Regions from separate parts of the Prochlorococcus sp. MIT 0604 genome, predicted to be linked through region 1. Evidence: predicted binding sites of a transcription regulator. Region 1 holds the regulator's gene; each other region holds the start of a gene.
What was found. The regulator NtcA, encoded in region 1, controls nitrogen genes in cyanobacteria. The targets are predictions, from matches to a motif close to GTANCNNNNGNTAC.
Positions count from the first base shown of each region.

Region 1 (10,120 bases):
AGATTTTTATTAAAAATAAAAACCTCTCGAGGCATTAAAAACTTCAGACCACTAATTGGAAAAAGTTCGAAATATCTTGCTTTAGCCCTGTAAGTAGTATTTTTTTCCTCAAAAGTTATTATTTCTTTTTTAAAAAAATACAGCTTTTCTTTGATTGCTTTACTGGTTGTACCATTGCCAATAATAATTTGTGATATATCCTCAGCGGCAATTAAATTGCTGACATAATTCTCAATTAATTCACTTTTAACAATGATGGCTTGATAAACTTTTTTTTCACTAATTTCAGCTAAGACTAAGCCGCATTTACTTTTTCCAGGATCTATAGTTATTACTCTAGGCATTTAAGATGCAATTTTTAAAATATTTATTTCAACGACTATGGGTTCTAAAGTTTTACTATCTCTTAAAGATACTACTTCTAACTTAAATTTAATATTTTGATTTTCTTGAAGAAAGTCTCTAATTTTTTTTACAAAATTTCCATTTGTATTAATTTCACTAACTTGTGATCCTTTTGACTTAATTTCATCCCTTGTTTCTCTAAGCAATGCTTTAATTTTAGTATTTATTGATTTAAGATTTAAATCAGTTTCTTTAAGAATTGAACTTGTAATAACATCCCCTTTTTTGACTATAAATTTATTCTCTAATAAATCAGGAGATACAAAAACATAATTATCCCCTTTTAAAACATTTGTGGCTGATTTGATTAATAAAATCTTATTACCACCTCTAGCTGCTATTTTCTCAATTCTTGAAATATCATTAGGTCTCCATAAAAGAATATTTTTTGCTTCTTTATTAATTGGGATAACAATTTTCCTGACAAATTTATCAGCTTCATTAAAGATTTTTGTTAAGTCTAGTTTTATATTTGAGCTGGAATTGATCTCAGCAATAAATAAAGTTTGCCCCCTTTTAATAACAATATTTCCTCTCCTAAATTCTTTAATATTATTTTTTAATTGATTTAACTCCTTTTCTTTTTGCATAATTTTACCTTCAAGTTCCTTTCGTTCTTCCTGTAAAGGGATTAAAGCCTTTTTACTTTCATCTAAAGTTTTTTGCAAAAAAGGAATATCAACAAAAAGCCTTTGTCTGAATTCTTCACTTACTAAAATCAACAATCCTATTGATATTGAACTAATAAAACCACCAGTAATTATTGTTATTATAGTTGCTGTTTTTTTCGGTCTTAATTTTAAGATACTAAATCTTGCTTTACCAATCTTTGTTCCAAGAATATCCCCAAATGGTGCAATTAATCCTCCCAGGAATATTAAAAAAACAATTAAAATCCAAGCCACACGTTTGCATACCCTCAATACATCATAATTTATGATGAATCAATTAAATCTTTTTGCAAGAGCAATTGGATCGAACACTGTGATCTTTTTTCTTTCAATATTAAGAAGCCCTGAATCCTTTAAATCTCCCAATAATCTTGTAATGGTTACTCTTGTAGAACCAATAGCTTCAGCAATTGCTTGATGTGAAAGCCTTAGATCTATTGTGATACCTTTTTCACCTGCAACTCCAAAGTCTCTACAAAGAACCATTAAGAAACTTACTAAACGAGAAGACATATCCCTGTGTGTAAGAGTTTCTATCATGGTTTCAGTTTGCAGGATCCTACTTGAAAGCCCTTGCAAAAGTAATAGTCCTACTGATGCATCTTCCTCTATAGCTCTTAAAACAGAATTGGCAGGTGCTGTTATCATCTCAACCCTTGTAAATGCTATAGCATGGTAAAAACGATCAGATCTATGTCCTGTTAGAAGAGATAAAACACCAAAGAGACTATTCTCTCTTAAAAGAGCAACTGTTATTTCTTCACCTGACTCATAAACCCTTGATAATCTTACTGCTCCTCTTCTTATAAGATAAACCCTTTCTGCAGGATCCCCAGGGAAAAATATAGTTTTAGATCTCTCAACCATTTCTGTGCTTGCACCATCAAGACCTTTAATAACTTCCATTAAAGTTCTATTGATTGGAAAACGTTCTCCAATAGAGTTAATTTTACTTTGTCCGGAATGTTGCGAACTAAAGCGGTTGAATCCTCGTGAAGCAGGTATCATAAATATCTTAACTATTAAAAAATTTAAGGAGACGTCCTAAAATATCTTGTATCAACAGTAACAATTTTCAATTCTTATTAATTTACAAATAAGGCTTTTTCTGCCAGTTTCCACTTGATTAAGACTTTTTTAAGTAAAATTACACTATATGCAGTGTCGGTAGATTCTAATTATACTGCATGTAGAAAGAATTTAATAATGGTAAATAGTTCATCCCATATTTGTTCCAGAAATAATCTTGATGTTGTAAACATAAATACTGCTAACAAAGTTAACGTAAAAAGATTTACACAAAACGGGCAAATTCAAATCTATCATTCTTCATATCGAGGAAGCTACCCATCTATTATTAGAGATTCTCTAAGAAATGCTGCTCTTGGTAGAAAAGTGCTCTTAATACAATTTATGAAGGGAGGCGTAAAACAAGGAGTTGATAATGCAGTAAAGCTTTGCGGTAACTTAACCTGGATAAGATCATCACATTCATTTGATCAATATAATTCAGAAGAAATTGAAAATAATAATAATTTAAAAAAATCTATTCATGAATCTACTGTTGAATTATGGAACTTTTGTAAAAAAGAACTACAATCTGACGAGAACGACCAAATCATACTTGATGAAATTTTTTTAGCTATTGAGATGAAAATTATCGATAAAGATGATTTGATTTCAACACTTGAAAACCGATTTATATCAGGAGATGTAATTCTTACTGGTACAGATATTCCTAAAGATCTATTATTAATGGCCAACCAAATTACCGAACTTCGCTCATAAAACAATGCTAAAAAATGATCTCTGGATAAATCAACAGGCCTCGGAAGGAATGATAAAGCCCTTTCAGTCAAATTTAGTGAGGCATCTTGAGCCTGATAATAAACAAAAGCCAGTTTTGAGTTACGGATGCTCATCTTATGGCTATGATTTAAGACTTTCATCAAAAGAATTCCTAATTTTCAGACATGTCCCTGGTACCGTTATGAATCCCAAAAAGTTTAATCCTAATAATTTAGAAAAAACTGAACTTCACCATGATAATGATGGAGACTTCTTTATTCTCCCTGCTCACTCCTATGGTTTAGGAGTGGCTTTAGAAAAGATGAAAGTACCAGAAAATATAACTGTAATCTGTATAGGCAAAAGTACTTATGCACGACTAGGAATAATTGTTAATACAACACCCGCCGAAGCAGGGTGGGAAGGTCATCTAACCTTAGAATTTAGTAATAGTTCAGGTGCAGATTGCAGAATTTATGCTGAAGAGGGTATTTGCCAACTACTATTTTTTGAAGGTGATCCATGTTCTACAACCTATGAAGATAGAAAAGGAAAATATCAAAACCAACCAGAAAAAGTGACTCTAGCAAAAATCTAAAATGAGTAAAGTTGAGCTAATTTCGCTAACTCCCGATGCAGAAAAAACAATGGCTTACATTGCAAGAGTAAGTAATCCAAAAAATCAGGAAAATGAGGATTATTCAAAATTACTAAGTTATTGCATAAAAAATGAACATTGGAGTGTTTTTGAACAGTCATTTATGACCTTACAAATAGAAACTAACAGAGGAATCGCTGCTCAAATTTTAAGACATAGATCTTTTACTTTTCAGGAATTTTCACAGAGATATGCAGATAGTTCTCAATTGGGCAATATTCCCTTACCAGAGTTGAGGCGTCAAGATTCTAAAAATAGGCAAAATTCAATCCCCGACCTTCCTGATGAGTTAAAAAAAAGATTCAATGAAAAAATTGATTTACATTTTCAGGCTGCTTCAAAATTATATGAAGATTTACTTGCTGAAGGGGTAGCCAAAGAATGTGCAAGATTTGTTTTACCATTAGCAACTCCAACACGAATCTATATGTCTGGATCATGCAGGTCTTGGATACATTACATTCATTTAAGATCAGCTCATGGTACCCAAAAAGAACACAAGTCTATCGCCAAAAATTGCAAGTCTATTTTTAAACAATGCTTTCCTATTGTATCAAAATCTTTAGAGTGGTAAAAATTATCCATGACTACGTGGACTAACTTTATTATTTTTATTTTCTTGAATTGTTGAAAATTCAGCATTAATAATTTCCTCATAGGGTTTCTCTTCTTTTTCTAAATTATTAATAGATTCTCTTATTTTTATTTCATCTTGTTTACCAATAAAAGTAGATATTAGATTACCCTTTTTATCAAAAAGATTAACCTGAGGAATCCCATTTACAGCAAACTTTTGGATGTAATTTCCCCATTTTTGATTATCAACATTTAAAAAAACAAAATTAATATCTTTTTCGTATTCATCTTTAAAAGCAGAAACTTGTGGAGCCATTTCTTTGCAAACTTCACACCACTCTGCATAAAATTCAAGAAATGTAGGCTTATTATTTGTAAAAGCTATTTCAGGGTCAATAGATAATTCGCCAAAACTCTTTAGAAGATAAGTTGATTTAAAAAATAGACTTCTAAACAAAAGCAGTGAAATAAAAACAATAGATATAATTAAAATAAGTATAGTTTTTAAATTTGTCTTTAAGATTGGCTCTCGGCTTTCAGATTGCACTATTATGGTGTAACTAAGAGCATCTTAAATAAATTAAACAAATAAAGAGAATTGAAATCTATAAGCTTTTAATCAACTGATAAAATAACAATGAATAGTTATCAAAAATTTCTTTGATTCCTTATATTTAATTATGCAATCAATCTTTGGAACTGATGGAATAAGAGGAAGATTTAATGAAGAGATAACTTATTCTCTAGCCTACAAAGTAGGTTATGCTCTAGGCTCGACTTTAAAAAAGAAAAATCCAATATTAATTGGAAGAGATACGAGAATTAGTGGAAATATTCTACTTCAGGCCGTAACACAAGGTATTAGTGAAAGTGGCAAAAAATTTATCAATCTTGGAATTTGTCCAACCCCAGCTATACCTTTTTTAATCAAACAACAAAACCTCAGCAGTGGAATCATGATATCTGCAAGTCATAATCCGCCAGAATATAATGGCATAAAGATTTTTGATCATAATGGTCAAAAAATTAATAAAAGTTTTGAAAATAAAATTCAAAAATTAATTGAAGAGTCAAAACAATATATATCAGTACCTAGAAAAGTGGCCCCCCAAAAAATAAATAAAGATCTTATGGAGATTTATTTTAAAAGCCTAATCCAAACAATGGATGGAGAAAATTTAAGCGGGTTGAGAATTATTTTAGACACATGCTATGGATCAGCAACAACTTGCGCAGAAAAAATTTTTCAGTCTCTTGGTGCTGATGTAAGAGTTATCAATAACTCTAAAAATGGTTTGAAGATTAATATGAATTGTGGTTCTACTAACCTCGAAGCATTAAAAAAAGCATTAAGAGAGTGTCCTGCAGATATGGGATTTAGCTTCGATGGAGATGCCGATAGAGTAATTGGAATAGATTCAAAAGGAAATGTGTTAGATGGAGATCATATTCTTTTTCTTTGGGGTAGAGAACTTATGGAACAAAAAACCCTCACAAATAATTTGCTAATATCAACGCAAATGGCAAACTTAGGTTTTGAAAAGGCCTGGAAGAAAATAGGAGGAATCTTTTATAGAACTGATGTAGGAGATAAATATGTTCATGAGGCAATTAAACAAAAAAGAGCTATTCTAGGAGGTGAGCAGTCAGGTCATATACTTTCAAAAATTAATAACTTTTCTGGAGATGGGATATTGACTGCACTTCAAATTTCTAAATATTGTAAAAAGAAAAATATTAATTTAAATGATTGGCTTAAAAGTAGTTTCGATCCTTTTCCTCAAATACTAACTAATATTAATTTAGATTTTAATATTAATAAATTAAACCCAAAAAACAAACTTTTAATTGATCAGTCTATAGAAAAATTTCATGCAATTTATTCAGATAATTGTAGAGTTTATATAAGGCCTAGCGGCACAGAACCGGTATTAAGAGTTCTTGTTGAGGCTAAAAATCATAAAAAAGTTCATTCTCTATCAAGCGAAATCACAAACAAACTCTCTTTAGAAATTAATAAAATAATAAATTAACGACAAATCAAATTTTTATATAGATCATTTCATAAATATCAAGTTGATTAACAATCACATACTTTTCCCGATTAGTTTTAACTTTAATGGGATTAAAACTTTCGGAATAATTAAAATCTTTTTTATCTATTCTTTTAAAACGAAAATTACTTAATATAGTGCAGTCCATATAATCGAATAAATCCTTAACATCTGTTTTTATAAAAATTAGAGTCCCTTTTTGCAATTTATTTGAGAGCATATTAATAAATTCTGGCTGAATTACACGCCTTTTATAATGTCTCTTTTTAAACCAAGGATCAGGAAAATTAAAAGAAATACTTTTTAGATTTTTGAAAATAAATTTATTTTGAACATCATTAAAAATATTATTAGCATTACCAAACAAAAAATATAGATTTTTGATTTCCCTTTTCAAAACTTTTAATTGGGCATTTTTTACTAATTTCTCTCGGATTTCAATTCCCAAATAATTCCAACTGGTATTAACTAATGCTAAATCAAATAGAAACTCACCAGCAGCAGAACCTATATCCAAATGAAAATTCAATTTAGGATCACCAAACATTTCACTCAAAGAAGGTATTTTCTCAATTTGATTGAAATTAATACTAAGCGGATTAACATGCTGTCTCATAAAATATTAATTTATTTCTAGGCAATAATATAAGGATGCATAATATTCATAACTATGACAATAGTAATTCCAAAAGTAACAGTTTAATGTTTAATTATTATGTATTTCAAAAAAAGTTTTGAACGTTTTTAATCAACTTTCTATTTGGCTATCCTTTCAGCTATCAATAATTTTCCTTATTGGAATTCCTGTTACTCTATTCTTCTGGTCAATTCAAAAAAGAAATAAAGCAGTAAATAAACTTCTATCAATTTATTGGAAAATATCCCTTTTATTTTTTATAAGCCTTCTGCTTTTAATAGGTAAGTTCAACTATGCTCTTGTCATAACAAATATTTCAACATTATTAATGACAGTCTCAGTTTGGTTTTGGAACGATATTAATGATGAATTGAGAGAATATGATTTTTCTTACTCCCTTACCACTACGACAAAGATATGGAGATGGGCGGTAACTTTTATATCTCTCAATTTTTTAATTCAGAGTATACAAAGCTTTAACTGTTTTTCTATTATTAATTCGGATGCATGTGCAATATGGCTTCAGCCTTCTTCAAATTTATATATTTCTATAAAAAATTTATTTAATTTTTTATTCGGGGCAAACTTTACTGAACCGATAGCAAAATTTACAGGATTATTTGCATTACTAATTTACACTTTAGGGCTTATTCAATGGTCAATAATCAAATTACCAAAAAATGGAAGAAACTCTTTTTTCTCCGAAAATGGCAGAAATTGATTTAATAAAAAATCTTGAGAAAATAAGTTCCGACATACCTAATAGGATACTTAAACTAGAAGGTTTCATTCTAAAAGGAGGTCACAAAGAACAATTAGAAATACTTATTTTCAAAGGTTTTAGTAGCTCTACTACGCATCCAATTGAGATAGATTTAGAAAAGAAAGTTATAGAATTTCGATATGAACTTACAAATTTTAAACTTTATAAAGCACCTTTAAGAGAAACCAAGGATAAATTCATTAGAGAAAATCAAAACATAGTTTTCTTTTTAAATCAAAAAAACTGGATTTAAGTAAAGTGAAGATTAATAATATTCGAACATCTTTTGCATAATTTTGTATTTTGGATTCCACTAAAAATTTCTTTTTGGTAGTGCCAACATCTATCACATTTTTGACCATGTGCTTTAAGAATTTGAATTTTCCCAAGTTCATTATTTTCAAGAATCAAGGAATTCTCTGCCAAATCAGATACGACTTGAAAATCTGAAACTATAAGCCAATCCCTAAATAAATCAACATCATGATTCCCAAATTTTTTAAGCCAAGTTAGAGAATCTTTAACAAATTTATCTTCAGGTAAATAATTAACTTCTGTTTCTAAAGCGGCTCCAATTATTTGTTTGTTTCTACATCCTTCTATAGCTTTATTAATCTCCACTCTCAAATTTCTTAAATTTGCAATGTGCTGATTAAGACTTTCGTTTTTCCATGACTGCGCAAAAATTGGCCATCCTCTTTGAAAAACTGATTTTTCTTCAGTTGGATATGGAATATTTTGCCAAATATCTTCAGCCATATGACAAAGCACTGGAGAAATAAGAACAGCTAAATTTTCAACAACTTTTGACATTACGAACTGACATGATCTTCTCCTAAATTGTGATTTGGAACTTACATATAACCTATCCTTCGCAATATCCAAATAGAAATTTGATAGATCTACAACGCAAAAACTTTGTAAGATTTGAAAAAATTTTGAGAATTCATAACTTTCATAAGCATTTGATATTTGATCTGTAACCTCAACTAATCTACCTAACATCCATTGATCTAAGAGCGGCAACTGATCAAGTTCAAAACCATCAACATTAGGATCATAATCATGAATATTTCCTAGAAGATATCTTGCAGTATTACGAACTTTTCTATAGACGTCTGATAGTTGTTTGAGTATATTTGAACCAATGGGAACATCTACTGAATAATCTACAGAGCTTACCCATAGCCTTAGAACATCAGCACCATAAGCAGGTTCAGCTTTTTTATTATTACCTCCATTAATAATTATATTTGGATCAACTACGTTGCCTAATGATTTGCTCATTTTTCTTCCGTTTTCATCAAGTGCAAAACCATGAGTTAAAACTTTCTTATATGGAGGTTTATTGTTAACTGCAACAGATGTAAGCAAAGACGACTGGAACCAACCTCGATGCTGATCTGAACCCTCTAAATAAAGATCGGCAGGGTACTTTAATTCACTTCTCTGTTCACAAACTGCTGCCCAGCTAGATCCTGAATCAAACCAAACATCCATTGTATCCGTTCCTTTTTTCCAAAGATCAGCTTCTTTTAAATAATTTTTTGGCAATAGATTCTTAACGTCCCAATCCCACCAAATATCTGCTCCGTGTTCACTAAAAAGTTCTTGAATATGATTAATTGTCTCGCTATTTAGGAGAATTTCAGTACCAGTTTTCTTATAGAAAACTGGGATTGGGACTCCCCAAGACCTTTGCCTCGAAATACACCAATCCCCTCTACCAACAACCATAGAGTAGATTCTTTTCTTACCAGTAGCTGGCATCCATTCAACATCTTCGATTGCCTTTAATGCAGATGATCTAAAGCCATTAACAGAAGCAAACCATTGTTCTGTTGCTCTAAAAATAGTTGGTTTTTTAGTTCTCCAATCATAAGGATATCTATGCTTATAGTTTTCTTGTAATAGGAGCAAATTATTTTCCTTTAAATGTTCAATAATTAAATCATTTGCATCTTTAAGGACATTCGATCCTTTAAATTGACCAGAATATTCATTTAAGTTACCTTTTTCGTCAACAACACATGTAATAGGTAAATCGTATTTTTGCCCCACATTAAAGTCATCTATCCCATGACCGGGTGCAGTATGAACAATTCCAGTACCTGATTCTGTTGTAATGTAATCTCCGCCAATCACGATTCTGCAATTTTTATTTTTAGTAGGATGTTGATATTCGATATTTTCTAACGAAGAGCCTTTAACCTCTAGAAGTATCTTGAAAATTTTATTAAATTTCTTGCTAATTTCAGAAAATAAATTTTTTGCATAAAGATATATTCGTTTATCTTCATCAATCGCAAAAACGTAGTTTATTTTTGGATTTACTGCGACTGCTTCATTCGCCGGTATAGTCCAGGGTGTTGTCGTCCAAATCGTTATAAAAGAATCGCCGAGAAAAGAATCCTTTTTGATATTGGGATTTTCTTGACAAAATTTCAATAGGTTCTTTTCAGGTACTTTAGTGATTTTTAAGGAAACATAAATACTTTTTGAATAATGTTCGTCAGGATATTCTAATTCTGCTTCTGCGAGTGCAGTCCTCGAACTTGGACTCCAATG
Region 1 is NZ_CP007753.1:257,348-267,467, reverse strand. It holds gene EW14_RS01405 (hypothetical protein) at 1-344, opposite strand, end outside; gene EW14_RS01400 (DUF3084 domain-containing protein) at 345-1,310, opposite strand; gene ntcA (global nitrogen regulator NtcA) at 1,350-2,084, opposite strand; gene EW14_RS01390 (cob(I)yrinic acid a,c-diamide adenosyltransferase) at 2,283-2,864, shown strand; gene dcd (dCTP deaminase) at 2,869-3,462, shown strand; gene thyX (FAD-dependent thymidylate synthase) at 3,464-4,096, shown strand; gene EW14_RS01375 (thioredoxin domain-containing protein) at 4,100-4,645, opposite strand; gene EW14_RS01370 (phosphoglucosamine mutase) at 4,779-6,131, shown strand; gene trmB (tRNA (guanosine(46)-N7)-methyltransferase TrmB) at 6,139-6,768, opposite strand; gene EW14_RS01360 (DUF3177 family protein) at 6,887-7,510, shown strand; gene EW14_RS01355 (hypothetical protein) at 7,470-7,805, shown strand; gene ileS (isoleucine--tRNA ligase) at 7,802-10,120, opposite strand, start outside.

Region 2 (10,120 bases), 720 kb from region 1:
TATCTATCATCAATCAATCCTTTTCCGCTGGGATCAAAACCTCTCCAACCAGCACCTGGAATATATAATTCAGCCCAAGCGTGTAAATCCATCTCAGATGGTAAAGGATCTTCAAAATGGTAACCACTTACAAACCTACTTGGGATACCTATAGACCTGCAAGCTTCAACCATTAGCATTGCTAAATCTCTGCATGAACCTATACGTTCTCTAAGTGTTCTGCTAGCCGGCCATGCTGGACCTGTATGTCTTTTGGTATATTTAACCCGATCTTGAATAATCTCTATTAGTTGGTAGGTAAATGATAATGCGTTATTAATGCTTCCTGCTAAGGCTTCTTGGGCCAGTTCTACGGCAGAGGGATCGTGTTGTCCATTTGGCATCCATCCCTCTAATGCACCCTGTAAATCTCTGTTAATAATGCTTCTACAAAAAGGTAATGTTAAATCTCTATTTTTAACTCCATCAATAATGTTTGGATGTTTAATAGTTTCAACTTCGCTGATTGATTCAATAATTAAATTATCTGTTAATCCATTGAATCTGATTCTATTAATCTCTTCTCCGCTGGCAGCAAGTAATGGATAAATAATTTCTGGATCTGGGGTTATATTTAATTCAAAATTCTTTAGTTTTTGGAAGCCATTTGACCTTGGCTTTATACATAATCTATGCTCGCCTAATTGAACAGGGTCTTCGTATTTATATTCAAGTTTGTGAATGTATTTAATCCTCATTAATAAACTTATTAATTAATAAAATATTTTTCTTGAATGAGATCATTTAATTTATTTAAATCCATTTGCAATGAATCGATTGCCTCATGTAAACCATCATTTATTATATCTTCAATTCTGATATAACTCCACTTTGCTTTAAGCAAACCTCTCATGCATTCTAATTCTGAAGGATTTTCAGGAGATGGAGAGTTATCTATCGTTTTAAGAGTATTGCTTATTCCATCAAGACAGTATCTAACTGATCTCGGAAAGATTGGATCAAGTAAAAGAAATCTCGCAACTGAATTAGGCTTTATAGAATTTTGCACTGCTTTCCTAAACATTTGATAAGCTCCAGCTGAACGTAAAAGTGCGATCCATTGCAGCTCATCAAGAACTCCTCCAAGTTCATCTAAGCTGGGCAATAGTAAATAATATTTAACATCTAAAATTCTTGATGTTTTGTCAGCTCTTTCGATTAATCTTCCAAGAATGCTAAATCTCCACGCAAGATCTTTGCTCAGAGTCGCATCTGTAATTCCATAAAAAAGCTGACATTCTCTCCTTATTTCGCTTAATTGTTCTTGTCTTGGTTTATTCCATATTGCTTCTCCTTCTTGCATATTCCAATATAAAATATTAATTTGTTCCCACATTTCTGTGGTCATGACATCTCTGATTTGTCGTGCATTTTCTCTTGCCATTTGAATGCAAGAAATTATACTGTTTGGGTTTAAACGATCTCTTATTAAAAAATTAATAACGTCATCAGGTTTTTTCTCAGGGAATCTTTTATCAAAAGATTCTCTGTCACTTGATGCTTCAATTAATGGGAGCCAAGGTTCTGCACTTCCTGGAGGACAATCTAATGACATTGCTTCACTTACTTCCACGAAACGAGATATATTTTCCGCGCGTTCTAAATAACGATTTATCCAATAAAGAGATTCTGCTACACGACTTAAAAGCATATTATTTACCTACAACCCATGTATCTTTGCATCCACCACCTTGAGAAGAATTGACGACTAATGATCCTTTTTTTAATGCTACCCTCGTAAGCCCACCTGGGCTAACCCATGAATCTTTCCCTCTCAAGATATATGGTCTTAAATCAACGTGACATGGATATAGTTCTCCATCACATAACGATGGCACAGTAGATAATTCTAACGTTGGTTGTGCTATGAAATTTCTAGGATTTTTTTTAATTTTATTAGCGAATTCTTCTATTTCACTGGTTGTTGAGTGAGGTCCAATTAACATTCCATAACCCCCTGCTTCAGATACAGACTTAACAACAAGTTTTGATAAATTTCCTAGAACATATTCTCGATCCTTTTGGTAATGACAAATATACGTTTCTACATTTTTAATAATAATTTCTTCATCAAGATAATATTTAATCATTTTTGGGACAAAAGAATAAATCATTTTGTCATCTGCTATTCCAGTCCCAGGTGCATTTGCTAAAGCAACATGACCTGCCTTGAAAACATCAAGTAATCCGCTAACACCAAGGCAGGAATCTTTTCTGAAATTGAGAGGATCTAAGAAATCATCATCAATTCGTCTGTAAATGACATCTACTCTTTTTAATCCAGAGGTGGTTTTTAAATACACATAATCATCATTACAAACTAAGTCATGACCCTGAACTAGTTGGATGCCCATTTCTTGAGCTAAATAACTATGTTCAAAATAAGCACTATTAAAAATTCCTGGAGTTAGTAGAACTATCTTGGGAGTATCTGTCCAAACAGCAAGGTCTTGAAGCGTTTTTAAAAGATATGATGGATATTCATCAATTGGTTTTACTATTCTGCCAGAGAAAAGATTAGGAAAAATATTCTTCATAACTAATCTATTTTCTAAAAAATAAGCAACCCCAGAAGGGCATCTTAAATTATCTTCTAAAACATGCCAATCTCCTTTTCTATCCCTTATTAAATCAAGTCCTGAAATTTGACACCATTTATTTAGTGGAGGTTTGAAACCCATCATCTGAGGCCTCCAACCTTCTGAACTCTCTATTAATTCTCTTGGAATTATTCCATCATTTATTATTTTTTGAGAATTATAAATATCATCTAGGAATAAATCTATTGCCTCAAGTCTTTGTTTTAGGCCATTTTCTAACGTTACCCAATCATCTTTACTAATTATTCTGGGAAGTGGATCAAAAGGTAATATTCTCTCAGTACCTTTTAGACCAGTATCGTTTAATCTAAAAGTCGCACCATGTCTTAGTAATAATTTTTTTGCGGCAGAGTGATTCCTGTTTAATTCTTCAAGTCCCATATTATCTAAAGATGCAAGAAGCGGAATCAATATTTCTCTAGCAGAGTTAACATTGTCCTTAAAGTATTCATCAAAACTATTTTTAGGCTGATAACTTGAAAACATATATTTCATCATTTAGTAACTTTTACTTTAGCTTTATATCTTTATTCGTATTTATGGCTACCAAAAATAATATCTCTTGACTCGATCTATACCATTATTTTGATCATTGAAGTATATTTTTTAAAAATCTAAAGGTATGGGTTCTAGTAATTGGCAATATGTATTTTTTAGATATTTCGCAAGCTTTCTTTTTATCCTCTCTCACAGTTTGCTGGTTCTTGATCATCTACCAGTAGGGGCGGCACTTCACGGACTTGGGGAAGTTTTTATTGCGCCTTGGGCTTTTAGGGAAAGAGCATGGGATCTTGTTGTTATTGCAGTTTTATTTTTCTTTTTTGATATCTGGGGACTTATAAACACTCCTTGGAATTAACTGATATTATTTATTTACTAATTCTGAGAAAATGATATTAAGGATTAAGTCTTATTTTTATCTAATTTATAAAATAATTTTTCTTTTATCACTTACGAATATTTCTAATTTGTATGCACATAATTTATTTAATGGTGGTTGTAATGAACATTGCGGCCAAAAAGTTAAAGTAATAAGTAATAAAAACAAATTAAAAAATATTGATGCTCAAATAAATATTGATAGTGAAAATTCTTGTTTAAATAAATCACTATGTAGAGGTTAACCTCTCGAGATTTTTTAAATTGTTTTATGAAAGTGTTTCTTTGATAATTATCATTAAATTACCATTTGCTTGATAATTTTTTTTAGGAGGATTTATTTGATTTTTAATTAAAAAAATAAAAGTATATATTAACGGTAGAAGTAATGATGACGCTGCAAAAAGAGCAATTATCTGGTTCAACCTAATAAATGGTTTTTTTACAAGATCCTCTCCGCACAAGCCACAAATCAAAGTACCATTTGAGGATTTTTTTTGAAATTGATATTTAGGATTACAATATGGGCAATAATATTGAACCATTTTAAAATTTTATTGCTTTAATCATTATCTATAAAATTAGAAGAAAGTCATCTAATAACAAAAAAGAGGGCTTATTTAAGCCCTCTTTTATCTCTTACTTATATTTTTTACTGAAGTTAATAACGCACCTAAATCATGGATCCTTGTTGCTAACTTCTATTAAGCTAATGCTTACCAAAATTAACTAATTGTCTTTAACTGGGGCAAAAACTCAAGAATTAAGCTTGTTTCTCAAAGGGCACCTAAACGATGCAGAAGAAGGAAGCTTAGACATTAATAAAAAATAATTGGAGCAGTTAATTAAATTAGTTCGGTTTATTCCGAAATTTCAGGCAGGCTATCGATCATTTTGAAAGACCTCCTAGAACTCAACAATATAAAATTAGGAAAATATTTCTCTAAAGACAATCCGTTTTTATACGCATTGCTTTTTAATTAAAAATGTCCGAGAGTAGGAATCAATTGAGCTAATTTTTTTGAGATATTTTTAGTAAGTTTTGCTTATTTCTTTTGATATTTAATTCGTCTATCTTAATTTTAAATAATTGAGGAAATCTTTTATGAATCATTCGAAAGAAGTTTGTAAAACTGATAAATCAAATCCCATAGACGAATATTTTCAATGTCTCTCATATTGCGATATTCACCCAAAAGGGATAGATAATGACTGTGAGGTCATTTGTATGGAAAGACATTTAAAAGCTAACTATTGGTAATTAATAAATTTCTACTTTTTACTTAAATCCCTTTGAAAAAAGGTTAGTACGAACTTTAAATTTCCATACATTTACAACACCTTTTGCATTGACTGCTGCAAGTGCACAATCATCAGGTCTCCATGATATTGCCCCTACTAAATCTCCTGCGAATGCAGCCCCAACGGGATCACCATTGCCGTCATTTTTGAGGAAACTTGCGACAACGGAACCATCCCTAGATCCTGAGGCTACAAGCATACCTTTATTTGAAAACGCAAGGCTGGAAATAGGTTCAGTATGGTGACATAGCTCTCCTGGCATAGTGCCCTCTGGACCATTCCCTATAAAGCTCCATACTGTGATTCTTTCACTGCCACTTGTCGCTAATAATTTTCCGCTTTCATCAAAAGAAAGGTGACTTGGTTTTCCAGGGTATCCTGTCATTTCAGCATCCATTCCTGATGATCTTCTCCAAAAATGAACTGAATTGTCTTGACTCCCACAGGCAACTATATCTCCATCTGGGCTTAATTCCATAGAGACCAATGATCCTTGCCACTCGAGTTTTTGATTCGTTTTATTATTAACTATGTCAAAGAATGTCACTCTGCCGTAGCATGCAGTTGCCAGCTCATTTTTATTTGACCATGTTATTGCACTTACTGTGCTTGGATGGTCTTCTGAGATCCATTTCTCTTCTCCAATTTCATTAAAAACGTATACTTTTTTTGAGGAAGCTATCGCTAGAAATAAACCATCATTAGAAAACTTGAGGTGTTCTACCCAACCCTTGCCAAGATCAAGCGTTTTAATTACTTTACCTTCGTAGCAATTGCAAATTTGAACATTCCCATCCTGACCTGATGTTGCAAAAATTTCACCCTCTGGATGAATTGCCATAGCTAGTAGACCACCGGAGTGTGTATTTTCTTTTTTCCAAATGATTTTTCCAGTATCTCCTTCGAACGCAAAAATACCTCCTGCCACGTCGCCAACAATAAATTGTTTTCCTTTAAGAGCCCAGCCACATGCTATGGCGTAATCGTTAACTTCAGCAGTCCATCCTTCATGGAACATGCCTCTTGGGCTAAATGGTTCTATATCAGGCATTTATCAAAGCCTTCTTGCATCTCTTTCTCATTTAAATTTCTACCGATAAAAACAAGTTGATTTCTACGAGGTTCGTTACCCCATTCTTTATCAGGTTGTGCAGTAAATAACATGTGAACTCCTTGGAAAACTATTCTCCTTGGGTTACCTGAGTAACTTATGAAACCTTTAGTTCTGAATATATCCACTCCTTTTTCTGATAGGAGTCTACCCATCCAAGTATTTAGTTTTTCTGGGTCAACATCTCCAAAACGCTCAATAGCAATTGAGCCTACTTCATCATCATGTTCGTGCTCTGCTTGCCAGAATCTTTCAGTATTGAATGGAATCTCTTTATTTTCGTCACTTTTAATGACTTTCATATTGAATTCTTCAGCGGTGTGCTGTGTAAACAAACCTATTTTTGTTGGTTTTTCTATGTTAAGGATGAAGGATTTATTTCCTTTATCCTCCAATTTGAGATTTATATGTTCTCCATATGGGATGGTATTTCCAGGATCTAAACTATTAGCTTTTTCTGCATAAAGTCTCACTGAGAATTCAGCACCATCTTTAAGTTCGTCTTCACTCTCTCCTTGGTTAGCGAGGGCTACTAATGACATTTCTGGATCGGGTCCTTCTTCTAGCATTAATTCATATTTACCTGCATCAAGATCATAAATACCTGTCCATTCAAAAGGATATTCTGGTTCAAGGAATGTTGGCCTGCGTTTAAGGATCTGATCAAGATCAAATGCACTTAGATTTAAGACTGTTTCAATTGGTACTTTGGCATTCTCGGCTCTAATAATTCGGGTCATTCGGTTCATATCTCTCAATCTCGATTCAAGAGTATCTAGTGCATCATCAGAGACCAAATCAGTTTTATTAAGGACTAGAACATCTGCAAATGCCACTTGTTCTGAACTTTCATCACTCCTGCCTAGCTGCTGATCAATGTGGGCAGCATCAACTAAAGTTACAATTCCATCAAGAGTGAATTCAGAACTTATCTCCTCATCCATGAAAAATGTCTGAGCAACTGGTCCCGGATCTGCTAATCCTGTCGTTTCTACTAAAACATAGTCAAACTTATCTCTTCTTTTCATTAGGTTGCCAAGGACTCTTATTAAATCACCGCGAACAGTACAACAAATGCACCCGTTTGACATCTCAAACACTTCTTCATCGGCATTAATTACGAGCCCTTGATCTATACCTACTTCACCGTATTCATTCTCAATTACGGCTATTCTTTTTCCGTGCTCTTCACTTAAAATTCTATTAAGCAAAGTAGTCTTCCCTGAACCTAAGAATCCAGTGAGGATGGTTACGGGAACTTTATCTTTGATGCTCATTTACTGATTTTTGCTAAATAAACAATAGTTTAATAATAGTAATAATAAGAAATGAAAACCGTTTTTATTAGAAAAATTTAATCTGAAAGTTTGTACCATTCAGACTCAAGATTGGAGCCAGATTCTTTATCACAGCTTCCACCTAATGAATCAACAATTGTACAAGTATTGTGAACAGCTACTGAAACCGTATTACCATCCATCATCAATCCATCAACGAATATTTGATTAGAAGCTAAAGGAACCGAACTTTGTCTACTTAAGTTCCTTAATAACTTAGATGCTGGAATTTGTTCAGGAAATATTGCCTGAACTTTCTCTTCATCTAACATTTTTAAAGTAGAACTTATGTTGTCTGGCCTTAAGCTTGAGGAGTCTCCAAGAAAGTCAAGTAAACTAATGGTCTCAAAACCAAATGCATCCCCGTAGTATTCCATTGCTTTGTGTTTAGAGACAATTACTCTGTTTTCCTCAGGAATAGAGCTTACTTGTTCGACTATCCAACTATCTAAGCCTTCTAAGAGAGAATCAGCTTTTTCGAATCTTTCATTAATTAGTTTTCTGTCACCTCTATTAAAAACTGAAATATCTTTCTTTAAACTTTTGCTTATAAGATCTCCCATTTTTATGATGTTATGCGGATCATGCCATACATGTGGATCTAGACCTCCATGATCATGATGATGATGCCCCTCTCCTTCGTCTGGAACTTGTGCTATTGGTTCTACATCACTATTTGAAACGTCTTTAAAAAAGTGTTGAGTTGCTTCAAACTCAAAAGGCATGTGTTCAGTAAAAAATATATATTGACCATCCTCTTTGATATCCACGTTAAAAACAGTACTTTCTTTTCTTTGATCAAAGTTAAGAACAAAAGCTTTATTACTTGCTATCAAAATACCATCATTTTTTCTGCTTATTGAGTCTTTAGATCCTAATAATTCTTTGGCTAAATCTTCAGACCCTTCTATGTCATTAGATTTGAGAATTACCATCTTCATTGCAGGATCTGCATATTCGCCATCGACTTTTTCAAATGACCATTTGTAAGAACCCTTAGAAAGTTGAAATTTTCCTGCCCATTCGAAAGCACCTTCAGCATGATCATCATGTCCTCCATGGTCTGAATGATCATCATGACCTGCATGATCAGAATGATCATCTACTTTAGCTGAATGTTCAGAATGATCGTCATGTCCTCCATGGTCTGAATGATCATCATGACCTCCATGATCAGAATGATCATCTACGTCTATTGCACTAACACCTACAACAACAGTATTCTTTTTATTTTCCCAATTTCTCATACTTGGAGTCATTTCTTTACCAAGAGTAAATACTTTATCTGCTCTATTTAGTAATTGAGCTTGCCTTGGATTGATCTTCAAGTCATGAACATCTTGTTTTCTATCTACTAAGCATGTAACTTCGTCAGATGGTAATGCAATTGATTTAACTAAATCACAAACTAGTGGCTCTACTGCTATATATGACTTTCCTTTAGCCATAACATCCTGCCCAAAACCAGAAAATATAATCGTTCCAGCGATTACGGAATTTTTAATAAATGACTTACTCGAACCTTTTTTATTTGTTAGGAGTCTTTTAAAAATTGACATGAAAAATAATTAAATACCTAAAAATGATAATCATTTTCATTATACCTGACAAGTGAAGGTATCAAATGTTATGAAAATAATACGCAACTTGTATTATTGGTAAGCTTGTAAAGTGACTATTTTAAACAATTAATTAATGGCTACTTTAGTCGCTGAAAATTTAACCTTTGCATACGCAAAAAAAAGTAAGCCAGTTTTGAATAAGGTATCTATTGAGATTAAACCTGGAACTCTAACAGCGTTAGTTGGCCCAAACGGCGCAGGTAAATCAACTCTTTTGAGAATTTTGCAAGGACAAAATACTCCAGATAAAGGCGAAATAAAAATTGACGGTGAAAATTTATATAGATCTAGAGCTCTTGTGGCACTTATGCCTCAAAGAAGTTCTATGAATTGGAAGTTCCCCATTACAGTTGAAAAATTGGTATCTCTTGGTCAAATAAAGTATTCAAAATCAAGAAGTAATAACCCATTTCAAATTAAGACTCTTCTAGCATATCCTAATTCTTGGATTAATAAATGTTGTGAATTAGAGGCGACAATGCAGAGAGTAGGCATTGCAAGTTTGGCTAATAGAAGACTCGATTCTCTTTCAGGAGGACAGCAGCAAAGAGCTCTATTAGCAAAAACTCTTATGTCTCCAGCAAAAATATTTCTTTTAGATGAACCTTGTGCAGCTTTGGACCCACCTGCAAAGGAGGATTTTCTTAAAATTGTTCGACAACTTGCGGATGCTGGACTTTCTTTGCTCGTAAGTAGCCATGATTGGGGCGATTCTTTAAATAACTATGATCAAGTAATCGTTCTTGATAAAAGTGTTTTGGCAGTTGGTAGTCCTGGTCAAATAAAAGATAAATTAGAGGCAATAAACATTAGCTCTATAAACGAAAATAATTTCTGTGATTAGAGAATGTTCCTTTTTAATTCTGAGCTTGATAACAGTTTTGGCAAAGCCCGAAATACTCGAGGGTATGAAACAACAATTGGAATTTCTTTGGATTTGTTTTGGGTGTATGAATATCTTTTACTGGGCATCCTTCCATTTTTGATGTCTCACCACATTGAACACAGGTCAAATGATGAATATCTCTATCTACGGGAGTGTACAAAACCTCTCCAGTTGGGAGATGTCTAGAACGTATTAAGCCATGCTTTATCAGAACTTGAAGATTCCTGTAAACAGTCGTCAGTCCCATAGACTTTCCTCTTTCTATCAATTTTCTATGCAACTCTTGACCAGTCAATTCATCCTCGCATTTATTAAGTTCTTCAAGAAGTTGTTCTTGTCTTTTG
Region 2 is NZ_CP007753.1:973,725-983,844, reverse strand. It holds gene EW14_RS05540 (transglutaminase family protein) at 1-737, opposite strand, end outside; gene EW14_RS05535 (alpha-E domain-containing protein) at 749-1,690, opposite strand; gene EW14_RS05530 (circularly permuted type 2 ATP-grasp protein) at 1,692-3,134, opposite strand; gene EW14_RS05525 (hypothetical protein) at 3,262-3,498, shown strand; gene EW14_RS05520 (hypothetical protein) at 3,530-3,763, shown strand; gene EW14_RS05515 (DNA gyrase) at 3,788-4,063, opposite strand; gene EW14_RS10325 (hypothetical protein) at 4,624-4,779, shown strand; gene EW14_RS05510 (WD40 repeat domain-containing protein) at 4,798-5,871, opposite strand; gene EW14_RS05505 (GTP-binding protein) at 5,859-7,208, opposite strand; gene EW14_RS05500 (metal ABC transporter solute-binding protein, Zn/Mn family) at 7,286-8,827, opposite strand; gene EW14_RS05495 (ABC transporter ATP-binding protein) at 8,964-9,734, shown strand; gene EW14_RS05490 (transcriptional repressor) at 9,748-10,120, opposite strand, start outside.
Region 2: the regulator NtcA is predicted to act here: its motif matches at 3,173-3,186, upstream of EW14_RS05530 (circularly permuted type 2 ATP-grasp protein).

Region 3 (10,120 bases), 820 kb from region 1:
CCTTTCATTAATATGAGTTAAAGATTTATCCATTTCCATTAAGCAATTTATTCAATAATACAAAAAATAAAATTTTTAATAAAGCTAATATCAATTTTTTATACTTAGCATTAATTTATTAATAAAATATCAATTTAATTTTGGTTAACAGTCAATCAAATCATTATTTTAATTTCGAGGATGATTTTATTAAAGATTTAAGATGCATTCCTTTATGTGTAAGAAGGAAACTTGATTTAATTGGAATTAAATTAAAACTTACTCATTGGCAAGATTTTAATTTAATTGAAAAAAATAAGATAGTTGATTGGCCAGATTCAAAAAACGATCTTTTTGATTTAAAAATTTTTTTGAAAGAAATTACATCCAATTCAAAATATGGAGAAGCAAAAGAAATAGAAATTTCAATTAATCAACCTTGGCAAAATAAAAATAAAGTTCCTGACCAAGTTCTAAAATCGGCACTAGCAAGGGGAATTAATATTTCTGTTGAAAAATGGAGCAATTTAAACGAACTAGATAGATTTGCTTTTTGCAAATTAGTTAGACCCAGTCATGAACACAACAATTTGGATAGAGCATTTGATGAGATTCTAAAATAAGATTCTTGCCTAGTTTGGAACAATTATTACTGCACATGCTTTTAATTCTGGTTGTTTTGATATCGGGCATGACTTCTCATGCATCAAAGAGTTTACTTCACACATATTTTTTTGACTAAAACCCCAATGCATTGGTAAAAAAACTGTACCTGCTTTAATTTTGTCAGTAATCTGAACTTTTGCTTGAACTTCCCCTCTTTTGGATTTAATTTTTACTATTTCATCATTTTTGATTTTTAAAGATAAAGCATCTTTAGAATTAATTTCCAATAACGGTTCTGGATTCTTTTTTGTAAGTTTTTGAACTTTAGAAGTTCTTGTCATTGTATGCCATTGACTTAGATATCTTCCAATTGTCAAAATTAGTGGGTACTCATCTGAAGGGGGTTCAGCCAACCCTATAGGATCATCAATACAAAAATTTGCTTTGCCAGTCTCAGTTGGGAAATGACCATCTTCATATAATCTTTTTGAAGATTTACTAGGTACGCTGCCTTTAGGATAAGGCCATTGTTGAGGACCATGATTTTTTAATAATTGATATGATAATCCGCTCATATCGCATAATCTTTTTGTAGTCGTTTTTAAAAATTCATCATAAACTTCAGATGAAGATTCATATTCAAATTGTTTGAAATAGCCTATCTTCTGTCCTAATTCAGCAAATATTTGCCAATCTGGTTTTGAATTTTTATTCGATTCTCTGAAAGATGGGCAAAGGGTTACTCTTCTTTCTGAATTTGTCATAACACCATCTTTTTCGCTCCATTGAGCCGCGGGCAATACTAGATGAGCATATTTAATTGATTCACTTTGTTCATAAGATTCGTTGAGGATAATTAAAGGACATTTTGAAAGTGCTTTTTTTACAAAGTTTAAATTAGGCATGCTAACCAAAGGGTTTGTAGCTGCAATCCACCAAATTTTCACAGATCCTTTTTTTATAGCTTCTATTTGTTCAAATGCAGATAGACCCTGTTTTGCAGATATCTTTCCCTCAGGGAACCCCCATATTTTTTCAATTTCATTCCTATCTATTTTATTTTTTACAAACCTATATCCTGGAAGAAGGTGCGATAGTCCACCAGCTTCTCTCCCCCCCATAGCGTTTGGTTGGCCAGTCAAGGAAAAAGGACCAGAACCTTCTTTGCCTATTTGGCCTGTCATTAGATGAAGATTTATTAGCCCATTTACTGCTGCTGTACCCTCTTGCCTTTGATTCAAACCCATCGACCAGAGACTTAAAACATTTTTACTTTCTCCCCATAATTTTGCAATATCAATAATTGTTTTCTCGGATATATTGCAAATTTCACTTATTTTTATTAAATCCCATTTTTGTATATGTTTTACAAAATCAAAATAGCTTTCGGTCGACTTATCAATGAAATTTTGATCAGTTAATTGATTCTTATAAAGATAATTCGCAATCCCAATTAATAAAAAAAGATCTGTTCCAGAAGAAATTTGTAAGTAAAAATCTGCTATGGATGAAGTTTCTGTTTCTCTTGGATCGATTACTATTACTTTTAAATTATCATTTACGTTTCTTTTACGTTTTTTAATTCGATCAAAAAGAACGGGATGACATTCTGCAGTATTTGTCCCTATTAATAAAATTAAAGAGCAATGATCAATATCTTCATAACAACAAGGAGGGCCATCAGAGCCAAAACTTCTGTTATATCCAGCTACTGCTGAGCTCATGCATAGTCTTGAATTAGCATCAAAATTATTTGTGCCTATTGCTCCCTTGAGAAGCTTTTGGGCTACGTAATAATCTTCAGTATGAAATTGACCTGAGCCATACATAGCTATTGAATCAGGTCCATAATTCTTTATAGAACTCAAAATATTCTCTTTCAGAATTTCGTATGATTCGTCCCAGGAAATTTCTTTAAATTCTTTATTTAAATTTTCCCTGTAAAGTGGTACTTTTAATCTCCCATCTTTTAGGGTCTCACAAACTGTTGCTCCTTTTACGCACAATTTACCTTGAGTTGAAGGACTATCCCTATCTCCACTTACTAACCATTTATCATCAGAAACAGAACTTTTAGGCTTCATTTTTAAACCACAGCCAACACCGCAATATGGGCATTGACTTTTAGTAAAATTCATAAAATTTCTTTTATAAATATCTCAATAGTTATTGGTTAAACGTAATTTTCAGCTTTTTCGCCTTCATAAGCATCCGCGAATGATCCTTGAGGTTCCTTTAAAAAGAAATAACAGAAGAATCCAACTATTAATCCTGCTATACCTAAGACTTGGAAGAAGGCACTATTTGAAGCCGCAATTATTTCTGGAGAAGGATCTTTACCTCCACCCATCCATAAAGGTAAAAGGCTATAAATATTTAGATAAGTTACCGCACCAACATTTCCATAAGCCCCAACCAATCCAGCTATTTGTCCTGTTACTCTTTTTTTAACTAAGGGAACTAAAGCAAAAGTTGAACCTTCTCCTGATTGAACGAAAAATGAACAGAGCATAGTTAAAAATACAGCCATAAGAATTCCTGCTGATCCTGTAAAAGTTCCAGGTTTTATTAAAGACATCAATAGATATCCAAAACCTAATCCCATTGTCAGGAATCCCATTGTATTTTTTCTATTACCTGTTCTGTCAGATATTAATCCTCCTGCAGGTCTAGCTATTAAATTCACAAATGCATAACATGATGCCAAAATTCCAGCTACAGCTTTAGGTAAATCAAAAGTAAATTCAAAGAAACTAGGAAGCATAGAAACTACTGCCAATTCAGAACCAAAATTTACTATGTAAGTTAATTCCAAAATAGCTACTTGTTTGAATTCATATCTATCTTCTTTAGGGTAAATTTTAGTTCCTTTCAACAATTCAATATTTGTCCTTACAATTCCCCAAGTCTGAAAAACAAACCAAGCCAATACTGCAAGCAAAGCTATTGGATAAGTAGAAGAAGTTAGAAAACCTACCTTCTGAAGTCTCCAACATAGTACTGAAAGAATTGCTGCGAATGGAACATTCATTCCAATTAAACCCCAGAAATCTCTTATACTCGTTACTTCTAAACCAGCTGTTTTTGCAGGCCTTTGGTAGGGTTTTCCTGGAGGTGTGTCAGTCACACTAAAGAAATAAATAATTCCATAAACAAAAGAAATAATTCCTGTAAGAACAATAGCTCCTCTCCAATTCAGTACGGCTCCAGTTGGAAACTCAAAACCTCCTGAAAAAGACAAGAATCCAGCTACGGCAACAAGAGAAAGCGCAGAAAAAGCAGATCCAAAATTTCCCCATCCTCCATATATTCCCTCAGCTAATCCAATTTCTTTGGGAGGGAACCATTCAGATACCATTCTTATTCCGATAACAAAACCTGCTCCTACTATTGATAAAAGCAATCTCGCAATTACAAGTTGATTGAAGTCTTGCGCACTAGCAAATAATAAACATGGGACTACAGAAAATATCAAGATTGTTGAGTAAGTTTTTCTTGGACCAAATTTATCCAATAACATTCCAATCAAAACTCTGCCAGGAATAGTTAAAGCAACATTACATATTGCTACTGTCCTAATTTGAGCGACAGATAAACCTAAATCGGCTTTAACAGTAGTTGCAAGAGGTGCGAGGTTAAACCAAACAACAAAAGTAAGGAAAAAGGCAAACCAGGTGAGGTGAAGAGTTCTATATCTGCCATTCAAAGACCAAACATCACTTAACATGAAAATTTTTAAAGATTAATTTTTAAGCAATTTATATTTCGATCAATGCATTCATTTGTATTATTTAATACGAAATTTGAGGGGAAATAAATTCAAATTTTTTAAAAGGCTAAAATTATATTGTCAGTACTAAGAAAAATTCAAAATTGGGAATAATTAGCAATCTTATTATTGGTATTATTCGATACATAAAATACTCGTGGGAAAATATTACCTAAGTTATGGAAATAAAACATAAAAAATTTAAGGCATTCATCTTGGCTGGTGGCAAGAGTTCAAGAATGGGGTTTGATAAAGCACTAATTAAACATCATGAAGGCGGAAATTGGCTTACTCATAAAATAAAAATATTAAATACTCTTAATTTGGAAACTTTTGTAATAACAAATCATACTTCTCATTCAAAAGAAGTTGATAAAAGAAATAATGTTGGGTTTATTTCAGATGCCAAACCCTTTGATGGCCCTTTAACTTGTATAGAACAAATTTTTTCATCTTTTAAAAAAAACACTAAAAATATCCTGATTATCCCAATCGATATGCCTAATTTGAATACAAAATTAATTTATTCACTTATTAAATCATGGGAAAAAAATCAAAATTCTGCGGTAGTATCCCATGATGGAATTTTTGTACAACCATTATTCGGTATTTATCCCCTCAATGAAGAAAATCATTTTAAATTAAAAAAAAAGTTATCCTCTGGAAAGAAAAACTTTCTTGGATGGGTTGATCAAATTCCCCATAAATATTTCTATGCAAACAATGGAGATTTAATTAATATAAATTCGAAGAGAGAATTTTTAAATATGAATAATGGGACTTAAGCAATTGGAGGATAATAGAAAAAGAAAGTTAAAAGTTTTAAGGTTATCTCTTAAACAAAATTGCAATTTTTCATGCATTTACTGTAAGCCAGAAAATTATAGTTTAGATGTATTAAATATTGAACAATTTAAAAAATTAATTTTGGTCAGTTGTCGATTAGGGGTAAATTCTTTAAGAATTACTGGAGGTGAACCTTTATTAAGTTCTCAATTAGATGAACTTCTTCATGAAATTAAATTGCAAAGGTTAGAAGAATCAAATCCAATAGCAAATTTACAGGATATTTCTTTAACTACAAATGGATATTTGCTCTCTGAGAAAAAAGCTATTGAGCTTTTTAAAAATGGGTTAGACCGTATAACAGTAAGTTTAGACGCAATTGATCCTGATATTTTTTCAAACATGATTGGAGAGGAAAATAAAATTATTGGTAAAGAAAAATTATTTACTGTCCTTGAAGGAATAGATCATGCAATTAATGCTGGATTTAATCCAAAGGAGGGGAAATTAAAAATAAATGCAGTCATTAAAAAAGAGATAAATGATAATCAAATTTTTGAATTAGTTGATTTTGCAAAAAAAAGGTCTATAGAAATTCGCTTTATTGAATATATGGACGTAGGCACATCTAATAATTGGAAGCCATCAGATGTTTTTTTCTCTGAAAAAATTATTAGTTTATTAAAGAAGAAATATCGATTAAAAGACTACGGAAGAAAGGAAGGGCAAACAGCCAATAGATGGTACATCAGTGATTCAAAAAGTTTTATAAGTACAATCTCTTCAGTAAGTAATCCTTTTTGTTCAGATTGTAATAGGTTGAGGATAACTAGCGATGGTTATGCTTACACGTGTCTTTTTTCTAGTGAAGGTATAAATCTAAACCCATGGTTATCTCTACCAATTAATCTCCATGAACTGGAAAATAAAATCAAGAGCATTTGGGAAGCGAGAGAAGATAACTATAGTGAAGATAGATTTAAAAAATTAGAAAAAACAACTGACAAAAATCAAAAAATTCATCCATCAATGTCATATCTTGGGGGATAAAAAATTATTTAGTATAAATAACAACATCATATATTCTAAATTCGAGGGAAATTAGTTTCAAATTTATACTCTTGGATGCGTTTAGCGATCTTACTTGGTTTTATTTTTGGGGTAACTCACGGAACTGTTGTTTCCGGAAGTTATTCTGCTAACAATTATGAAAATAATCAATCATTTTTTACTCAAAAAAATTCAAATATATTTTCTTCACTTTAAAATTAAGTTTCTTATTTTTTAATAAGTTTTTGTATAGTAATGAACAACTTATAAATTAAATTGTACTTATAGTTAATATGTAGCGTAGACTACAAAAACGTTCATCTCGTTTTGCGAGCCGCATTAAGATTGAAGCCAAGGAACGGGGACTTCGGTCAAAAATGAAATTTAGTCACATAACTATTATGTCTAATAACGTATCTACCTCAGTAAGGAGTAACAATACTACTGCTATATTTGCAGGTTTTCTTGGGGCATTTGTTGTTGGTTCTCTTGGAGTACAACTTGTAAGAACCCATAAGCCTTCTTTACAATCTCAAACGTTAAAAGTTCCAGCTGTTATCGCTCATCAATCAACTTTATGGTCAGCTTTAGGAGAAATAGATACTCCTATTGTTAAAAATAAAGTTTCTACTAAAATCAAAAGTCATGGTGTTGCCCCAGTTATAGGATCAGAAGCAACTCTTTGGTCACCTCTGGGAGGAAATTAATTTTAATTAAACCGAATTATTAAAAAAAAGGGGCTTAGCCCCTTTTTTAATGACATTAGATTTTTTAAACTGAATATTTGTTCTAATTTTTTCCCCTAAAGATGGAAGATTTTGCGGCTCTAATACTAAATAAACTCTTCCTGATCTTTCTAGATAAACATAGTCTTCTAATAAATCTCTTTTGAGAAGTCGATAGATTGTTTTAGTGCTTTTATAGCCTAGTCTTTTAGCTGTTTCGGAAATCGTATAAGCTTCCAAATGCAATGATTTTGGTTTCATCTTTAATTATTTACATTTGATGAGATAAATTGCTACAACTTAATTTTAGCTATTTGTATAATCGGGAATTTGTAAAAGTGTGTCTAATTATGCAATCTTTTACCTAGAAATATTGAGCGCCTCGAAATCACCCACCCACTTACTCTAGAAAGGACCCAAAAGATAATATCGGTTTCTTTTTTCATAAATAATTTCGAAAGTTTTTTACTAAAGGTGCCTAATGTGTCTATGCATCCTAAGTATCTGAAGTGTCCAATGTCTAAAAAGATCAGACGGTTTAGTCACCTAAGACATCTAGTCAGTTAAGACAATTGTTGGTGATATTTTAAAAACTACGCATCTACCTTTATCAGTTCTTCTGGTTTCGCTTATTAATAAACCCTTTCTTTCTAATGCTCTTAATGACCTGAGAGCAGACCTATCACCAATCTTTAAAGCCTTTTTAATGTCACCAGAAGTTGTTTCTAGAGGTCTCCTATCTTTCACCTCTTCAAATACCTCAGCTTGAGTGTCTTGTAATCGTGCTATTTTTTCTTTTTCTTTGTGCCTTTCAATGACATCAGTTGCATCTCCATCAGATTCAAAACCATATTGAGTCTGCAAAATTATTGCCTCTAAAGACATTCCTCTACCTTCAGTTTCAAGAAGTATTCTTTTATCCTGACGATTTTCGTCTCTATTAAACCATTTTAAATTTATAACTTGAGATACTGCAGCCGGAAGAGCAGTTGAACCCCTTGAAGCTATCACAGCACCAGATCCTAAACTTTGTTTGCCACTGTGGTGAATGACAATTGTAGTTACTCCAAAAGGCGCCACAACCTCTTGAAGATCTCCAATTGGGCCAGCAAAACTGGCGTCAGATTCTTTAAGTCCGAGAGGTGCAACAACTTTTGAGTAACTATCTATCAACAATAAACATCCCTCATTTTTGCTGACTAATTCTCCAATACGAGATAATCCAGAATCATCAAGATGCAATGATTCATTTTGTGTAAATAAGCCAATTATCGGGTTTAATAATTTCCATTTATCTTTGCCTGTTTGTTCTGCGAGACCAAATCTATTCAGAAGTGGTAACCACCTTGACCTGGGCATGTCAGTCCCAACAATAAAAATCGAAGGACACTTACCAATAAACTTTTTACCCAAATAGGAATCTTCAACGCCTCGACTCCATTTGCCAATCAAGTCAACAACTAAAGTAGTTTTTCCAACTTTAGGAGAAGCAATAAGAAGGTTTGTATCGGATTTCATTATTAAATCCTCAACTAACCAAACCTCTTGTGGTGCATTTATTTCCATATCTGGAGCAAGCATTGTCACAAGTCCTTTAGATCGTTTACGACCTTCCCAAATCTTTGCTCTGATTTCGTTATCTCTTAGATTTAATCCAAGATTTTTCGCTTTATCCCTTAAGTAAACTATTCTGTCCTTTGGTTGAATTTCACAATTACCTTTAAAAAAGGTATCTACTTCGTCGTCAAATGAATTTAACCTTTCAGTGATTGTTTTTGCTTCCCTTTTCTTATCTTTAATTTGTTTATTAGCTGGCTTTTGAATACTTGTTCTTTTATAAGTTTTATACAAAGTGCCAAAAGGACTAATGGCGTATTCGTCTGAGCTAACTTTTTTAGTTTTTTCTTTAGCTATTATTTTTTGTGTTTCTGGATCTTTTTTGTTGTTACTCATTACTTAACCTCCCTTGAAACAAGGTCTTTAAGCATTTTTTTGCTATATCGAGTTCCTTTCTTCTTTTCTTGTCCTTCCTTGGTATGAAGGAGTAATGCCTCTCTACATTTTTCTAAGTTGTAAATACATTTCCCTTTTTCTTGTCCATTACCTATCCGATAAAAACAAGTTCCGGCTTCAAATACATTGGAAGCTTTAAGTTTATAAATAGTACGTTCTGAACAATATAGTTGTTCTGCCAAATCCTCTAAAGGAAGCCAAGTTGATAACGCCATGATCTGAGAAAAAACATTTAATTTTTTGTTTAATCTGCAGACCCTCCCCAGAAACTACGTCTCACTCTTAGAGCTCCATCTATAATTCCGCTTTTCAAGAAGGGCAACCATGCTTACTTCGTGGCGGTAGTGGAAGGGGGTTGGCGGAGGTTTCTTCGTAAACATTGCCGATTAAGGTTGATCACGCCCTTATATATAAGGGAACGAAAAGTCACTCGCTGCAATCCGATTGATCATAATATAGTCCAATATTGCCTGTATTCAACATTTAATTGCACACATATCCTCCAACTTCCGTAGAAGTTTTTGTTAATTTCCATAAATATCTACGGAATTTTCTACGGATTTTTGAGACTCACTTTTTGGAATTGCTGAGATCTATTGCTATAACTATCGGGGCGACAGGATTCGAACCTGCGACCTAGTGCTCCCAAAGCACCCGCGCTACCAAGCTGCGCCACGCCCCGCTCAAAAGATTTTAGTCCATAACTGTCATCTATAAAAGACCAAATTGCAAAATATTTTATAAAAAATCACTTTTGAGTTTAGAAAATAATATTTGTCGCTAAAATAATTCTTTTTTTGGCGACAGGAATTACCTTTGAACTTGATCTATAGTGAAAAGTTTTCCTTCGGCAAGAATTAATATTGGAATATCTTTTCTACTTATTGCTGCAGATTAAACAATTACCTAATCAGTTAGTGCATTATGCATTGTATATTTTTATTTTTTTTTTACCAACTTTAAAAGAATCTACTTTTATAAAACTAAGGTCTCCCATTACTTGTTTTGACAACAATCTTATCTTGCTCAATATTGCCTAATAATCGAATTGGATGAGAGTGGATTGAGACTATTCCACCACCACCTAACTCTTCTCTTTGCAATCTTATTATGACTTTTCCTTTTAGATATATAAGAGCATCCCAATCCATAGTCTCAAAAACAATAATAACTTCTTGTAAATCGATAGGAG
Region 3 is NZ_CP007753.1:1,075,238-1,085,357, reverse strand. It holds gene moaC (cyclic pyranopterin monophosphate synthase MoaC) at 1-33, opposite strand, end outside; gene EW14_RS06050 (nitrate reductase associated protein) at 141-602, shown strand; gene EW14_RS06045 (molybdopterin oxidoreductase family protein) at 612-2,723, opposite strand; gene EW14_RS06040 (NarK family nitrate/nitrite MFS transporter) at 2,759-4,312, opposite strand; gene EW14_RS06035 (molybdenum cofactor guanylyltransferase) at 4,534-5,139, shown strand; gene EW14_RS06030 (GTP 3',8-cyclase MoaA) at 5,129-6,190, shown strand; gene EW14_RS10075 (hypothetical protein) at 6,266-6,406, shown strand; gene EW14_RS09870 (hypothetical protein) at 6,592-6,897, shown strand; gene EW14_RS06020 (helix-turn-helix domain-containing protein) at 6,904-7,176, opposite strand; gene EW14_RS06015 (AAA family ATPase) at 7,471-8,868, opposite strand; gene EW14_RS06010 (hypothetical protein) at 8,868-9,143, opposite strand; tRNA gene EW14_RS06005 (tRNA-Pro) at 9,537-9,610, opposite strand; gene EW14_RS06000 (hypothetical protein) at 9,912-10,120, opposite strand, start outside.
Region 3: the regulator NtcA is predicted to act here: its motif matches at 4,487-4,500, upstream of EW14_RS06035 (molybdenum cofactor guanylyltransferase).